4 regions of the Citrobacter sp. FDAARGOS_156 genome follow, and region 4 is predicted to be linked to each of the others. Evidence: predicted binding sites of a transcription regulator. Region 4 holds the regulator's gene; each other region holds the start of a gene.
What was found. The regulator LexA, encoded in region 4, represses DNA repair genes until DNA is damaged. The targets are predictions, from matches to a motif close to TNCTGTATGTACATACAGNA.
Positions count from the first base shown of each region.

Region 1: the regulator LexA is predicted to act here: its motif matches at 1,660-1,679, upstream of rmuC (DNA recombination protein RmuC).
Region 2: the regulator LexA is predicted to act here: its motif matches at 1,382-1,401, upstream of sulA (SOS-induced cell division inhibitor SulA).
Region 3: the regulator LexA is predicted to act here: its motif matches at 1,747-1,766, upstream of metR (HTH-type transcriptional regulator MetR).

Region 1 covers NZ_CP014030.2:387,704-391,919, forward strand. Annotated here, with positions in the region: gene AL515_RS01895 (dienelactone hydrolase family protein) at 1-556, opposite strand, end outside; gene udp (uridine phosphorylase) at 822-1,583, shown strand; gene rmuC (DNA recombination protein RmuC) at 1,742-3,154, shown strand; gene ubiE (bifunctional demethylmenaquinone methyltransferase/2-methoxy-6-polyprenyl-1,4-benzoquinol methylase UbiE) at 3,249-4,004, shown strand; gene ubiJ (ubiquinone biosynthesis protein UbiJ) at 4,018-4,216, shown strand, end outside.
Region 2 covers NZ_CP014030.2:2,006,906-2,011,121, reverse strand. Annotated here, with positions in the region: gene yccS (YccS family putative transporter) at 1-614, shown strand, start outside; gene AL515_RS09705 (TfoX/Sxy family DNA transformation protein) at 592-1,206, opposite strand; gene sulA (SOS-induced cell division inhibitor SulA) at 1,423-1,932, shown strand; gene ompA (porin OmpA) at 2,288-3,337, shown strand; gene matP (macrodomain Ter protein MatP) at 3,436-3,888, opposite strand; gene AL515_RS09685 (AAA family ATPase) at 4,074-4,216, shown strand, end outside.
Region 3 covers NZ_CP014030.2:383,187-387,402, forward strand. Annotated here, with positions in the region: gene AL515_RS01880 (carboxylate/amino acid/amine transporter) at 1-874, shown strand, start outside; gene metR (HTH-type transcriptional regulator MetR) at 762-1,715, opposite strand; gene metE (5-methyltetrahydropteroyltriglutamate--homocysteine S-methyltransferase) at 1,951-4,212, shown strand.
Region 4 covers NZ_CP014030.2:630,509-634,724, reverse strand. Annotated here, with positions in the region: gene zur (zinc uptake transcriptional repressor Zur) at 108-626, shown strand; gene AL515_RS03070 (CsbD family protein) at 671-880, opposite strand; gene dinF (MATE family efflux transporter DinF) at 1,017-2,336, opposite strand; gene lexA (transcriptional repressor LexA) at 2,458-3,066, opposite strand; gene AL515_RS03055 (diacylglycerol kinase) at 3,176-3,544, opposite strand; gene plsB (glycerol-3-phosphate 1-O-acyltransferase PlsB) at 3,716-4,216, shown strand, end outside.

The DNA.
Region 1 (4,216 bases), 240 kb from region 4:
CAACGGGATGTTTCGGCGAGTTGAGGGTTTTATCACCCACCAGTTTGCCATACCACGCCACCGCCGCTTTTAACTGCGGATTATGTGCGGCATACAACCAGGTGATGCGTCCACCCCAGCAAAATCCGGTGATCATCAGTTGGTGCGCATCTCCCCCGTTGCGGGAGGCCCAGCTGGCGACGTGATCCAAATCGGCCAGTACCTGAGAGTCAGGCACTTTGGCGACGAGGCCGCTTAGAAGCGTCGGGATATCGGCAAAGTCATTGGGATCGCCTTCGCGAAAATAGAGTTCGGGTGCGATAGCCAGATATCCTTCCAGCGCCAGTCGACGGCAAACATCACGAATGTGCTCATGAATACCAAAAATCTCCTGCACGACAATGATGACGGGCAGCGGACCATCGGTCTGTTGCGGCCGTGCGTAATACGCAGGCATATCATCGCCTTGTGAAGGTATGGACGTTACACCGGCGATAATCGCGTTATCCGGAGTGTGAACCGTGGTAGACGTCGGTGGAGATACAGCAGGTGCAAAGCCAGATTGTCGTGTTGTCATGGTATTCTCCGTACCCTTAAATATTCAGCCAAAAAGCGCATTGTTAACTATAGACACATGCAACGAACCACATTGCCTTAAACGGGCTATCTTTTGTGCAGGGCTTCCTTACATCGCATCGTTTATGTGATATGCATCACTATTTGATGGTAATTGAATGCAATTGATTTACATCAGAGTGATGACTGTCACGAAAATATGTTCATGCCTTCGGTAAAGTGTGTTTTTGCTTCTTCTGACAAAACCGATTCACAGAGGAGTTTTTATGTCTAAGTCTGATGTTTTTCATCTCGGCCTCACTAAGAGCGATTTACAAGGGGCTACGCTTGCTATCGTCCCTGGCGACCCGGAGCGTGTGGAAAAGATCGCCGCGCTGATGGATAAGCCGGTTAAGCTGGCATCTCATCGCGAGTTCACTACCTGGCGTGCTGAGCTGGATGGTAAAGCCGTGATCGTTTGCTCTACCGGTATCGGCGGCCCGTCAACCTCTATCGCCGTAGAAGAACTGGCACAGCTGGGCATTCGTACCTTCCTGCGTATCGGTACGACTGGCGCTATCCAGCCGCATATCAACGTGGGTGACGTACTGGTCACCACGGCGTCTGTCCGTCTGGACGGCGCAAGCCTGCACTTCGCGCCAATGGAGTTCCCGGCTGTTGCAGACTTCGAGTGCACCACCGCGCTGGTGGAAGCGGCGAAATCTATCGGCGCTACTACCCACGTTGGCGTTACCGCGTCTTCTGATACCTTTTACCCGGGCCAGGAGCGTTACGACACCTTCTCTGGTCGCGTCGTGAGCCGTTTCAAAGGCTCAATGGAAGAGTGGCAGTCTATGGGCGTTATGAACTACGAAATGGAATCTGCCACGCTGCTGACCATGTGCGCAAGCCAGGGTCTGCGTGCCGGTATGGTCGCGGGTGTTATCGTGAACCGTACTCAGCAAGAGATCCCTAATGCGGAAACGATGAAACAAACAGAAAGCCACGCGGTGAAAATCGTGGTAGAAGCCGCACGTCGTTTACTGTAATTCTCCCGTCTATTCAAAAAGGCCGACGCGTTCGGCCTTTTTATTTTGCGTAGTACCTCGCAGGAAATTCCTTTTAAACTGGACGTTTATACAGCACAATTCTATTTTGTGCGGGTAAGTCGTTGCTGTAAGGGGGTGTTGTGGATATTCCAATTTTGATGAGTGCCGTGCTGGCATTAGCTGCAGGGCTGCTGGTGGGTTGGCTGGCGACAAAAGCGCACGCCGACAGGATCCGTGCCGATCTCATCGAAGAACGACGAGAACTGGATATCGCGCTAAGCGCCGCCCGGCAACAACTCTCACAGGAAGCCCACTGGCGTGATGAGTGCGAACTGCTGAATAACGAACTCCGCAGCCTGCACAGTATCAATACCTCACTGGAGGCCGATCTCCGTGAAGTCACTACCCGGCTGGAAGCAACGCAACAGCATGCGGAAGATAAAATTCGCCAGATGATCAACAGCGAACAGCGCCTGAGCGAACAGTTTGAGAATCTGGCGAACCGTATTTTCGAGCACAGCAATCGCCGCGTAGATGAGCAAAATCGCCAAAGCCTGAACAGCCTGCTGGCACCGCTTCGCGAACAACTGGACGGTTTTCGCCGCCAGGTTCAGGATAGCTTTGGTAAAGAGGCTCAGGAGCGCCATACCCTGGCGCACGAAATTCGTAATCTCCAGCAACTGAACGCGCAGATGGCACAGGAAGCGGTAAACCTGACGCGGGCATTAAAAGGCGATAACAAAACGCAGGGAAACTGGGGAGAGGTCGTACTCACGCGGGTGCTTGAGGCTTCCGGTCTGCGCGAAGGCTATGAATACGAAACCCAGGTTAGCATCGAGAATGATGTGCGCTCGCGGATGCAACCGGACGTTATTGTCCGATTACCACAGGGCAAAGATGTGGTGATCGACGCGAAAATGACGCTGGTTGCCTATGAACGCTATTTTAACGCTGAAGATGAATTCACCCGTGAGAGTGCGTTGCAGGAGCATATCGCCTCCGTGCGAAACCATATTCGTCTGCTGGGGCGCAAAGATTATCAACAGCTTCCGGGGCTGCGTACGCTTGACTATGTGCTGATGTTTATCCCCGTTGAGCCTGCTTTTTTACTGGCGCTCGACAGGCAGCCCGAACTGATTACCGAAGCGCTTAGAAATAACATTATGCTGGTCAGTCCCACTACGCTGTTGGTGGCATTGCGTACGATTGCCAATCTGTGGCGCTACGAGCATCAGAGTCGTAATGCGCAACAAATTGCCGATCGGGCCAGTAAACTTTATGACAAGATGCGATTGTTTGTGGATGATATGTCGGCAATCGGCCAAAGCCTGGATAAAGCCCAGGATAACTACCGACAGGCGATGAAAAAACTCTCTTCAGGCCGTGGAAATGTCTTATCGCAGGCGGAAGCCTTCCGTGGCTTAGGGGTGGAAATTAAGCGTGAGATTAATCCTGAGCTGGCTGAACAAGCCACTACCCAGGATGAAGAGTACCGTTTGCGCTCGGTCCCTGAGACGCAACAAGATGAGCCTTACCCCGATGATGAAACGGTAAATCAGCAATCAAGCTAGTCCATTTGGGGTAGTTGAACCCGGCAGAAGGGTAGGGCAAATTGGCCCAATCTGTTACACTTCTCGAACATTTTTTGAATGAGCAGGCACTGAGATGGTGGATAATTCACAAGAAACGACGCACTTTGGCTTTCAGACCGTCGCTAAAGAGCAGAAAGCTGACATGGTGGCCCACGTTTTTCATTCTGTGGCCTCTAAATATGACGTTATGAATGACTTAATGTCATTCGGCATTCATCGTTTGTGGAAGCGCTTCACCATTGACTGCAGTGGCGTGCGTCGCGGACAAACCGTTCTCGATTTGGCTGGCGGTACCGGCGATCTGACGGCGAAATTCTCTCGCATGGTAGGCGAAACCGGCAAAGTTGTGCTGGCGGATATCAATGACTCAATGCTCAAAATGGGTCGCGAAAAGCTGCGCAATATTGGTGTGGTGGGTAACGTTGAGTACGTTCAGGCGAATGCGGAAGCACTACCTTTCCCTGACAACACGTTTGACTGCATCACCATCTCTTTCGGTCTGCGCAACGTTACGGATAAAGACAAAGCATTACGCTCTATGTATCGCGTGTTGAAGCCGGGCGGACGTCTACTGGTGCTGGAATTCTCCAAGCCGATTATCGAACCTCTGAGCAAAGCCTACGACGCATACTCTTTCCACGTTCTGCCGCGCATTGGCTCCATGGTAGCAAGCGATGCAGACAGTTATCGCTATCTGGCGGAATCCATCCGCATGCATCCCGATCAGGACACCTTAAAAGCAATGATGCAAGATGCCGGGTTCGAAAGCGTTGATTACTACAACCTGACGGCAGGTGTCGTTGCGCTGCATCGTGGCTACAAGTTCTGACAGGAGATTGGGGATGCCTTTAAAACCCTTAGTGACCGCAGGCGTTGAAAATCTGCTCAACACCTTTCTGTACCGTTCTCCTGCGCTGAAATCGGCCCGAACGCGTTTGCAGAGTAAGGTGCTGCGTTTTGACCTGAAAGGATTTTCGACGTCGCTAGTCCTGGTATTCAGTGAGCGCCAGGTCGATGTGCTGGGGGCATGGGAAGGCGAAG
Region 2 (4,216 bases), 1.4 Mb from region 4:
TCGATACGCTGATTGGTTGTGCCATCGCATGGGCAGCCGTCAGTTTCATCTGGCCAGACTGGCGCTTTCGCAACCTGCCACGGGTGATTGAACGGGCGACCGATGCAAACTGTCGTTACCTTGATGCCATTCTCGAACAGTATCATCAGGGGCGAGACAATCGCCTGGCATACCGTATTGCGCGCCGCGATGCGCATAATCGTGATGCGGAGCTGGCATCCGTGGTGTCGAATATGTCGAGTGAACCGGATGTCACTGCCCAAACGCGCGAAACGGCATTCCGCTTGCTGTGCCTCAACCATACCTTTACCAGTTATATCTCGGCACTGGGCGCACACCGTGAACAGTTAACCAACCCGGACGTTCTGGCATTACTGGACGATGCCGTTTGCTATGTTGATGATGCACTTCATCATCAACCCGCTGACGAGCAGCGCGTATACCAGGCGCTTGAAGGACTGAAGCAACGGATTCAGCATCTTGAACCACGCCCGGACAGTAAAGAACCACTGGTCGTACAGCAAGTTGGCCTATTGATAGCGCTACTACCAGAAATCAGACGATTACAGCAGCAAATTGCCGCATTGCCGTCTAGTACACCGGTTCAGGCGTAAGAGAACTCACCCACTCCACAAGCTCCTGGCGACGAATCGCCGGGAGCGCCGCCTCATGAATTCCCCCAATTGCGCCTTCAAGGGCATAGAGTATTTTCACCGTCAGGGCGGGATTAACCTGTCGCAGTTTCAACCAGCACATTTTTGCCCCCAACATGCGTAATGTGCTTTCATCTTTTATACCTGCTTCATTCAGCAGGGTTTCCAGATGGAATGTCATGTTCGGCAGTCCACGCAGGCGATGCTGTGCAAAACGACTTTGCTTTTCTTTTAACGCCGCATCCAGTGAATACCGTGATAGCGACACCAGTTGTTGCTGGTTTTGCCACAGCGTATCGTTCACCTGATAATAATTGAGCACCACCGGACGTCCACGTTTTATAAATGTCAGCCAGACAGGGGAATGTTTTACACAGTACTGCGCACTCTGTTCACAGGCCCGAAGATATAACTCGCCACTGGCGACCATGGCGAATACCGTGTCCTCAACCGTCAGGCTATAACCCCCAAACAGCGATCGATAACGAATAGTCCCCAATGACGCCAGATATTCTTGTGATTTATAGATCCTTGCATAAGAAAGTTTTTTCATAAAAATCCTTTTAAATCATAACGTAATAAAATGATTTGCAGTAGCGGATCCGTTAATGACGAAAATAGGCAACTTATTCGCAAGGGGCAAGATGAATTTTGTTTTTCCCGTAACAACAACCAAAAACTGCGAACCTGTTTCAGAAAATAAGGTTGATCTTTGGTTATAGCAGGGTTACTGTATATCCATACAGTAACTCACAGGGCTGGATTGATTATGTACACTTCAGGCTATGCAAATCGTTCTTCGTCGTTCTCTTCCACAGCAAGCAAAATTGCGCGCGTGTCGTCAGAGCACACTACCGCTGGGCTTATCAGTGAAGTGGTCTATCGCGAGGACCAGCCCATGATGACGCAGCTCCTGCTGCTTCCCCTGCTTCAGCAATTAGGTCAGCAGTCGCGCTGGCAGCTGTGGCTGACGCCTCAGCAAAAACTAAGCCGGGAGTGGGTGCAGTCGGCCGGGCTTCCATTGACGAAAGTCATGCAAATTAGCCAACTCTCTCCCTGCAATACGCTGGAATCTATGGTTCGTGCGCTACGCACGGGTAACTACAGCGTCGTAATTGGCTGGCTGACGGAAGAATTAACCGAAGATGAACATGCCGAGCTGGTAAAAGCAGCAGATGAAGGCAATGCGATGGGATTTATCATGCGTCCTGTACGCGCTCAGACACTTGCGGGGAGACAGCATTCCGGGCTAAAAATTCACTCGAATTTGTATCATTAAGTAAAATTAGGATTTATCCTGGAATTTTTTTTCACCCTCAAATTCGGCTTTGAGCTTTAACACCTTTTTTGTGAGAACGCCTGTGTGAAGCGGTTTCCGCGATAGTAGCTGTACAATTAATCATCCACAAATGTTAAATATTGTGTATACAAGCCTTTTTTTTTCATATGCCTGACGGACTTCACACTTGTAAGTTTTCAACTACGTTGTAGACTTTACATCGCCAGGGGTGCTCGGCGTAAGCCGCAGATATCGGTAGAGTAACTATTGAACTGGTCCCCGGGTGAAGGATTTAACCGTGTTATCTCTCTGGAGATATTCATGGCGAATTTTGGATGATAACGAGGCGCATAAAATGAAAAAGACAGCTATCGCAATTGCAGTGGCACTGGCTGGTTTCGCTACCGTGGCGCAGGCCGCTCCGAAAGATAACACCTGGTATACTGGTGCTAAACTGGGTTGGTCCCAGTTCCATGACATCGGCAACAATCAGATCAACAACAACGGACCGACCCACGAAAGCCAACTGGGTGCTGGTGCGTTCGGTGGTTACCAGGTTAACCCGTACGTTGGTTTTGAAATGGGTTACGACTGGTTAGGTCGTATGCCGTACAAAGGCAACACTGAAAATGGCGCATTCAAAGCTCAGGGCGTTCAGCTGACCGCTAAACTGGGTTACCCAATCACTGACGATCTGGACGTTTATACCCGTCTGGGTGGTATGGTTTGGCGTGCAGATGCTAAAAACAACGACGGCTTCAAAGACCACGACACTGGTGTATCCCCAGTATTCGCTGGCGGCGTAGAGTATGCAATTACTCCTGAAATCGCTACCCGTCTGGAATACCAGTGGACCAACAACATCGGTGACGCGAACACCGTTGGTGGTCGTCCAGACAACGGTCTGTTGAGCGTTGGTGTTTCTTACCGTTTCGGCCAGCAGGAAGAAGCAGCTCCGGTAGTTGCTCCGGCTCCGGCTCCGGCTCCAGAAGTACAGACCAAACACTTCACTCTGAAGTCTGACGTTCTGTTCAACTTCAACAAAGCAACTCTGAAACCAGAAGGCCAGCAGGCTCTGGATCAGATGTACAGCCAGCTGAGCAACCTGGATCCGAAAGACGGTTCCGTCGTTGTTCTGGGCTTCACTGACCGCATCGGTTCTGACGCTTACAACCAGGGTCTGTCTGAGAAACGTGCTCAGTCTGTTGTTGATTACCTGATCTCTAAAGGTATTCCTTCTGACAAAATCTCCGCACGTGGTATGGGCGAATCCAACCCGGTTACCGGCAACACCTGTGACAACGTGAAAGCTCGCGCTGCGCTGATCGACTGCCTGGCTCCGGATCGTCGTGTTGAGATCGAAGTTAAAGGCATCAAAGACGTTGTAACTCAGCCTCAGGCTTAAGTTATCGTCTTATAAAAAAACCCCGCCTGGCGGGGTTTTTTTTCACCTACATATCATGCAAAAGCACAGACACGCTCCATATTGACGTTACCCGTACCCTACTCTTTACCCAGTAACGCCTGTAGATCCTGTTTCAATGTCGACATCTTGTTCGCATACTTTTCTTTATGTTCCGCATCTTCAATCAACTGCACAATCGTTTCTGAGAGCGTTTTACCACGTCGCTGCGCAAGCCCGGCTAAACGCTGCCAGACCATAAACTCCAGATCGATCGATTTCTTACGCGTATGCTGATGTTCTGCATTAAAGTGCCGCTTACGCCTCGCCCGGATCGTTTGCTTCATACGATTGAGCAGTGCTGGGTTCATGTATTCTTCAATCCAGGCGTTGACCCGAACCGGTTCATTTTCGAGGGTTAGCAACAAATCAACGGCTTCTTTGGCAGCGCTGGCTTCCACATAGCGGGTAATCAACTCCCCCTCGCGATGCTTCTTCACCAGGTACTTCCATTTCCATCCGCTTTCAAGATTTTCAAGTTGTTGATATTTCATTGCGATCTCAATGTTACCGTGTAACTCTTATCAGAATATCAGCTTTTTCGGCATCTGAAGAAAAGAATATCCAGCCTGTGAACTGTCGCTCGTCATCACATTCGTTTAGCGGCGCTTTCCACGTGTGCAGTGCTGATGGTTACGGTATAATCTCGTTTTTTACAACAGACTAAAAAACATCAACTTTGACCATTACGAAACTTGCATGGCGTGATCTGGTTCCTGATACCGATAGCTATCAGGAAATATTTGCACAGCCGCACGTCACTGACGACACCGACACCTTACTCAGTGATACTCAGCCACGTTTACAATTCGCGCTAGAGCA
Region 3 (4,216 bases), 250 kb from region 4:
TTTGTGGGCCTTTTCCTTCAGCCTGTTTGGCGAATACCTTGCCGGTCATGTCGATAGCTATTTTGCAGTGCTGGTGCGCGTTGGACTCGCGGCGCTGGTGTTCCTGCCTTTTTTACGCACCCGCGGGCACAGCGTAAAAACGATCGCGCTGTATATGCTGGTGGGGGCCATGCAGCTTGGCATTATGTATATGCTGAGTTTTCACGCCTATCTGTACCTGACGGTTTCAGAACTGCTGCTTTTCACCGTGCTGACGCCGCTCTATATCACGCTGATTTATGACCTGATGAGCGGGCGCCGTTTGCGTTGGAGTTATGCCTTTAGTGCGTTACTGGCGGTGATTGGCGCGGGGATCATTCGTTACGATCAGGTGACCAGCCACTTCTGGACCGGTCTGTTGCTGGTGCAGTTGTCCAATATCAGCTTTGCTATTGGTATGGTGGGCTATAAACGTCTGATGGAAACGCGGCCAATGCCGCAGCACAACGCCTTTGCCTGGTTTTATATGGGCGCCTTTATGGTGGCTGTAGTGGCCTGGTTCATGCTGGGCAATGCGCAGAAAATGCCTGCAACCACGCTACAGTGGGGAATTCTGGTCTTTCTTGGCGTGGCGGCATCCGGTATTGGTTACTTTATGTGGAACTACGGTGCGACCCAGGTGGATGCCGGTACGTTGGGCATCATGAACAATATGCATGTGCCGGCCGGGCTGTTGGTCAACCTGGCCATCTGGCATCAACAGCCTCACTGGCCTAGCTTCATCATTGGCGCGGCTGTGATAGTGGCCTCACTGTGGGTACATCGAAAGTGGGTCGTTCCGCACTCCGCACAAACGGCAGATGATCGCAGGCGTGATTCCGCGCTGAGCGAATAAACGCTTCTGTTACCGGCTGGCGCTGCTCGCCATCACGCACGGCGGCGTACAGTCGGCTCCACAATCCATCGCCCAGGGTTTTGGTCACTACCAGGCCCTGGCGTTCAAAACTCTCCACCACCCAATGCGGCAACGCCGCGATGCCCATTCTGGCTGCAACCATCTGAATCAGCAGCAGGGTATTATCCACGCTCTTCAGCGACGGGCTAACGCCTGCGGGCTGCAGGAAATGCCGCCATACATCCAGTCGACTCCGTTGCACTGGGTAAATGAGCAGTGTCTCGCTGGCCAAATCTTCCGGCGTGATTTGCGTTTTGCTGGCCAACGGATGGTCAGGCGCCAGTACCAGGCGGACTTCAAAATCAAACATCGGTGAGTAGTACAATCCGCTGCGCGGCAGGATGTCGGAGGTTAACACCAGATCCAGCTCATCCTGCTGTAGCGCTGGTTGCGGATCGAACGTCACGCCGGATTTAAAGTCCATCTCCACCTGCGGCCAGTTGGCACGAAAATTCTCCAGCGCGGGCGTCAGCCATTGAATACAACTGTGACATTCAATCGCGATTCGCAGCCGGGTTTGCTGCGGTTCGTTGCAAGCCTGCAGCGCACGACCAATTTGCGGCAATACCTGATTGGCTAACTGCAGCAGGATTTCTCCCTGCGGCGTAAAGCGCAGAGGCTGGCTTTTACGGATAAAAAGTCGAAAGCCAAGGCGCTGCTCCAGATCGCTGAACTGGTGAGAAAGAGCGGATTGGGTCTGATGCAACGTCGCCGCGGCGGCTGCCAGCGAACCACTATTCCGCAACGCCTGGAGCGTTTTCAGGTGTTTAATCTCGATCATGAAAGTCCTTCACTTCGGCATGAACAAATTGCGCTTGAGGAATATACAGTAACTGCCAATTATGGATGTGTAAACATCTGGACGGCTAAAATCCTTCGTCTTTTAAATTTATGGTGCGTTGGCTTCGTTTCCCCACCCCAGTCACTTACTTCAGTAAGCTCCTGGGGATGAGTAAACTTGCCGCCTTCCCTAAATTCAAAATCCATAGGATTTACATATAATTAGAGGAAGAAAAATGACAATATTGAATCACACCCTCGGTTTCCCTCGCGTTGGCCTGCGTCGCGAGTTGAAGAAAGCGCAAGAAAGCTACTGGGCGGGAAATTCCTCCCGTGAAGAGTTGCTGACCGTTGGCCGCGAGCTGCGTGCCCGCCACTGGGATCAGCAGAAGCAGGCGGGTGTTGACCTGCTGCCGGTGGGTGATTTTGCCTGGTACGATCACGTGCTGACCACCAGTCTGCTGCTCGGCAACGTTCCGGCTCGTCATCAGAATAAAGACGGCTTGGTGGATATCGATACCTTATTCCGCATTGGCCGTGGCCGCGCACCGACCGGTGAGCCAGCGGCGGCGGCAGAAATGACCAAATGGTTTAACACCAACTATCACTACATGGTGCCAGAGTTCACCAAAGGTCAGCAGTTCAAACTGACCTGGACGCAACTGCTGGATGAAGTGGACGAAGCGCTGGCGCTCGGGCACAAGGTGAAACCTGTGCTGCTGGGGCCGGTAACTTATCTGTGGCTGGGGAAAGTGAAAGGCGAACAGTTTGACCGCCTGAGCTTGTTGAACGACATTCTGCCGGTTTACCAGCAGGTGCTGGGCGAGCTGGCAAAACGCGGTATTGAGTGGGTGCAAATCGATGAACCGGCGCTGGTGCTGGAGCTGCCGCAAGCGTGGCTGGATGCCTTTAAACCGGCTTATGATGCCCTGCAGGGCCAGGTGAAACTGCTGCTGACCACCTATTTCGAAGGCGTAACGCCAAACCTGGATACCATTACCGCGCTGCCGGTGCAGGGGCTGCACGTTGACTTCGTGCATGGCAAAGATGATGTCGCCGAGCTGCACAATCGTCTGCCCGCCGACTGGCTGCTGTCAGCGGGCCTGGTGAACGGGCGCAACGTCTGGCGCGCCGATCTCAGCGAAAAATACGCGCAAATTAAAGATATCGTCGGGAAGCGTGACCTGTGGGTGGCTTCTTCCTGCTCCCTGCTGCACAGCCCCATCGATCTCAGCGTGGAAACCCGCCTTGATGCAGAAGTGAAGAGCTGGTTTGCCTTCGCCCTGCAAAAATGCGGCGAGCTGGCGCTGCTGCGTGATGCGTTGAACAGCGGTGATACGGCGGCAATTGTCGAGTGGAGCGCACCGATTCAGTCTCGTCGTCACTCTACCCGTGTACACAACGCCGCAGTAGAAAAACGTCTGGCGGCGATCACTGCCCAGGACAGCCAGCGCGCCAACGCTTATCCGGTTCGCGCCGAGGCGCAACGTGCCCGCTTTAATCTGCCAGCATGGCCGACCACAACTATTGGCTCATTCCCGCAAACCACGGAAATTCGTGGCCTGCGCCTGGACTTCAAAAAGGGCAACCTGGATGCTGGTAACTATCGCACTGGAATTGCGGAACATATTAAACAGGCGATTGTTGAACAGGAGCGTCTGGGTCTCGACGTGCTGGTACACGGTGAAGCCGAACGTAACGACATGGTGGAATACTTTGGCGAGCATCTGGACGGGTTCGTCTTTACCCAGAACGGTTGGGTGCAGAGCTATGGCTCCCGTTGCGTGAAGCCACCGGTAGTCATTGGCGACGTCAGCCGCCCGGAAGCGATCACCGTGGAGTGGGCGAAGTATGCCCAGTCGCTGACCGACAAACCGGTAAAAGGTATGCTGACCGGTCCGGTGACCATTCTTTGCTGGTCATTCCCGCGTGAAGACGTGACGCGTGAAACCATCGCGAAGCAGATTGCGCTGGCGTTGCGTGATGAAGTTGCGGATCTGGAAGCGGCGGGGATCGGCATCATCCAGATTGATGAGCCGGCACTGCGTGAAGGTTTACCGCTGCGTCGCAGCGACTGGGCGGCGTATCTGGAGTGGGGCGTGGAAGCCTTCCGCATTAACGCGGCAGTGGCGAAGGATGAAACCCAGATCCACACCCACATGTGTTACTGCGAGTTCAACGACATCATGGACTCCATTGCGGCGCTGGACGCGGACGTGATCACCATCGAAACCTCGCGCTCTGATATGGAGTTGCTGGAGTCGTTCGAAGAGTTCGACTATCCGAACGAAATCGGGCCGGGCGTTTACGATATTCACTCGCCGAACGTTCCGAGCGTGGAATGGATTGAAGCCCTGTTGAAGAAAGCCGAGCAGCGTATTCCGGCTGAGCGTCTGTGGGTGAACCCGGACTGCGGTCTGAAAACGCGCGGCTGGCCGGAGACCCGCGCGGCGCTGGCAAACATGGTTAAAGCGGCGCAGAATCTGCGTCAGGCGTAAAAAC
Region 4 (4,216 bases):
TCCAGTGTTGCGATGCGTCAGGTATAGCACACAGCGGTGGATCTCGGCGTTTTAAGCAGAACATGATAAAGTAAGGGATTAACCTTCCACGCAAATCGAGGCGCCAAATGGACAAAACCACCACGCAGGAGTTATTGGCTCAAGCTGAAAAACTCTGTGCGCAACGTAACGTGCGGCTCACGCCACAACGCCTCGAAGTGCTGCGCCTGATGAGCCTGCAGGAAGGGGCAATCAGCGCTTACGATCTGCTTGATCTGTTAAGGGAAACCGAACCACAGGCTAAGCCGCCTACCGTCTATCGTGCGCTCGATTTTCTGCTTGAACAAGGTTTTGTGCACAAAGTGGAGTCAACCAACAGCTATGTGCTTTGCCATCTGTTCGATCAGCCAACCCACAGTTCCGCAATGTTCATCTGCGACCGCTGTGGCGTGGTAAAAGAAGAGTGTGCGGAAGGCGTGGAAGATATTATGCATACGCTGGCAGCTAAAATGGGATTTGCTCTGCGCCATAATGTGATTGAAGCCCACGGCCTGTGTCCGGCATGTGTGGAAGTTGAATCATGCCGCCATCCTGGCGAATGCCAGCATGACCATACCATTCAGGTGAAAAAGAAAGTCGGGCGGTAAATAAAAGAGCGTACGTCCTTGTACTCTCAGGAGGGAGGGGTTAATTACCAGCGGTAATCGTTGCGTTTTTCCCAATCTTTAACTTCTTTCTCCGCCTGATCTTTCGCGTACCCGTATCGTTCCTGGACTTTACCAACCAGCTGGTCGCGTTTACCTTCAATGACCGTCATATCATCATCGGTCAGTTTGCCCCATTGCTCTTTCACTTTACCTTTGAACTGTTTCCAGTTACCACTGACTTCGTCTTTATTCATCATCAAGTCCTCATCGTTAGGTTGTGAATAGCGAGAGTGCCGCGCCCGAATACATGCTGTTTTTGCTGGACGTGATAGTAAGTGTAGTCAGGGATTCTGGGTTTTATTTACTATTCGGAATTTTTAACCATAGGCATCAGGCAAACCAGGTGCCATTACGCCAGTGACGTCGCCAGATGAAGGCCAGTGAAAGCCCGCGCAGCGCGAGAAAAACGGTTAACGCCAGCCACAAGCCGTGGTTTCCCAGCAGCGGTAAAGTCAGGAGCGTTAAGGCGAATCCCACTGCGGCAACGGCCATACTGTTGCGCATTTCTGCGGCACGCGTTGCGCCAATAAACATGCCGTCCAGCAGATAACACCACACACCCACCAGCGGCAAAACCACCTGCCAGAAAAGATAGCGATCGGCCAGGTGTTGGATTTGCGGCAGCGAGGTCAGCAGCGCCACAATCTGCTCGCCGAACAGGGCATAAACCATCGAAAACAAGACGGCAACAATACCCGACTGCCGGCAGGCCGCCCGCCAGACATCCAGCAACTGGCTACCATCGCGTGCCCCATAGGCCTGGCCAGAGTGCGCTTCCACGGCATAGGCAAACCCGTCCAGCGCATAGGCAGTGAACGTCAGCAGGGTCATCAGAACGGCATTGACCGCAATGACATCGCTACCGAGGCGAGCCCCGAGTACCGTGATAGCACCAAAGCAGAGTTGCAACAGCAGCGAACGCAGCATGATGTCACGGTTGAGCGCCAGCAAACGGCGGAAGTTGCCACGCCACGCCTGCTTCAGCATTGCCAGCGAAACTCCGCGCAAATGCAGGACTTTGCGTACCATCATCAGACCGATAAGCAGCGTGGCATATTCGGCAATCACCGTCGCCAGTGCTGCACCCTGCACGTTCATATGCAGGCCCATCACCAGCCATAAATCGAGCGCAATGTTGAGAATATTGCCGACAATCAGCAGGATAACCGGCGCACGCGCATATTGTACGCCAAGCAACCAGCCGAGCAGCACCAGATTGGCCAGTGAGGCGGGCGCGCTTAGCCAGCGGATTTCCAGGAAACGCCGGGCTTGTTCCAGTACCGCTTCACTACCCCCGACAATATGCAGCGCTAAATCGATAATCGGCGTGCGAAACAGCGCGATAAGCAGCCCCGCTCCCAGCGCCAGTATCAGCGGTTGTACCAGCGCGCGCGCCAGCGCCTGAGGATTTTTCGCACCGAACGCCTGGGCCGTCAGGCCGGTGGTACTCATGCGTAAAAACAGCAGCAGCATAAAGAGAAAACTGGTCGCTGTTGCGCCGACAGCAACGCCACCCAGGTAGACCGGGCTATCCAAATGACCAATCACTGCGGTATCCACCAGCCCCAGCAGTGGAACAGTGATGTTGGAGAAAATCATCGGTAAGGCAAGGTGCCAGAGTGCTTTATCAGAGGAGGTAAAGAAAGGCATGGAAAAGAGCCTGAAAAGAAATTAACGCGTTTTTGTAGGCCCGATAAGCGTAGCATCATCGGGCAATTTGCCGGAGAGCAGCGTAAACGCCCTTTCCGGCCGACAGGAAATCAGCAGATCATTACAGCCATTCACCGTTACGAATTACGCCGACAGCCAACCCTTCAATGGTGAAGTTTTGCTCGCGCAGATCGACAACGATAGGTTTAAATTCACTGTTTTCCGGCAGAAGTTCAACCTTGTTGCCCTGCTTTTTCAGGCGCTTAACCGTGACTTCATCATCAATACGGGCAACAACAACCTGGCCGTTACGCACGTCCTGCGTTTTATGCACAGCCAGTAAATCGCCATCCATAATCCCGATATCTTTCATCGACATACCGCTGACGCGCAGCAGAAAGTCGGCGTTCGGTTTGAACAGTGATGGGTCAACCTGGTAATGGCCTTCGATGTGCTGCTGTGCCAGAAGTGGCTCACCGGCCGCGACACGACCAACAAGCGGTAAGCCTTCCTCTTCTTCCTGCAGCAGGCGAATACCACGCGATGCGCCAGAAACGATTTCCAGCACACCTTTACGCGCCAGTGCTTTCAGGTGTTCTTCAGCCGCGTTTGGGGAACGGAACCCCAAACGCTGCGCGATCTCCGCACGCGTCGGTGGCATACCTGTCTGGCTGATGTGATCTCTAATGAGATCAAACACCTCTTGCTGCCTGGCCGTTAACGCTTTCATTCCGCCCCCTGGGTGTATATACAGTTATGCTGTGAGTATATACAGCTAAAGGCGAATTTGGAACCGCAAACTGCACAAAAAACAGGAGATTTATGAAGTTGTGGAATCTTTATCGCAAATGCGACCACAACAGGATGCCCCAGGTGATCACAGCGACAAAAATAGAAAGCAATACCGCAGCCGATCCCATATCTTTCGCCCGACCAGAAAGCTCGTGATACTCAGAACCAATTCGGTCGACAACCGCCTCAATGGCGCTATTCAGAATTTCAACGATCATCACCAGCATCACCGAACCAATCAGCAGTACGCGGGTAATCGCGTCAACGTCCAGCCAGCAGGCAATTGCTACCCCCAACAGTACGGCAACGCTTTCCTGACGAAATGCCGCCTCATTGATCCATGCTGCGCGGAAACCTTGCCAGGAATAGCCTGCTGCTTTGATAATCCGAGTGAATCCAGTGGTATTATTGGCCATCAAAAGAACCTTTTTACATTATTAGCGTGAGTATTATTGCATCGTTACCCTGTTTGTTTCAGGGCATAAGCAAAGCTGCGCGAAGTATGACGGGATACCACAGAAATTCACTAAACTTTCTGATATCCTTGCAGCGCATTTGCATTATTAACCAGAGGCTTTACATCGTTTATGTCCGGCTGGCCACGAATTTACTACAAATTACTGAATTTACCATTAAGCATCCTGGTAAAAAGCAAGTCTATCCCGGCGGAACCCGCCCCGGAATTGGGACTCGATACCTCTCGTCCCATTATGTACGTCTTACCGTACAACTCAAAAGCTGACTTGCTGACGCTGCGTGCCCAATGCCTGGTGCACGACCTCCCTGATCCCCTGGAACCGCTGGAGATAGACGGGACTTTGCTGCCGCGCTACGTGTTTATACACGGCGGCCCGCGTGTATTCACCTATTACACGCCAAAAGAAGAGTCCATCAAGTTGTTCCATAACTATCTCGACTTACATCGCAGCAACCCCGATCTGGATGTTCAGATGGTGCCGGTGTCTGTGATGTTTGGCCGTGCTCCTGGGCGCGAGAAAGGCGAAGTCAATCCACCACTGCGCATGCTGAATGGCGTACAGAAATTCTTTGCTGTGTCCTGGCTGGGCCGCGACAGCTTTGTCCGCTTC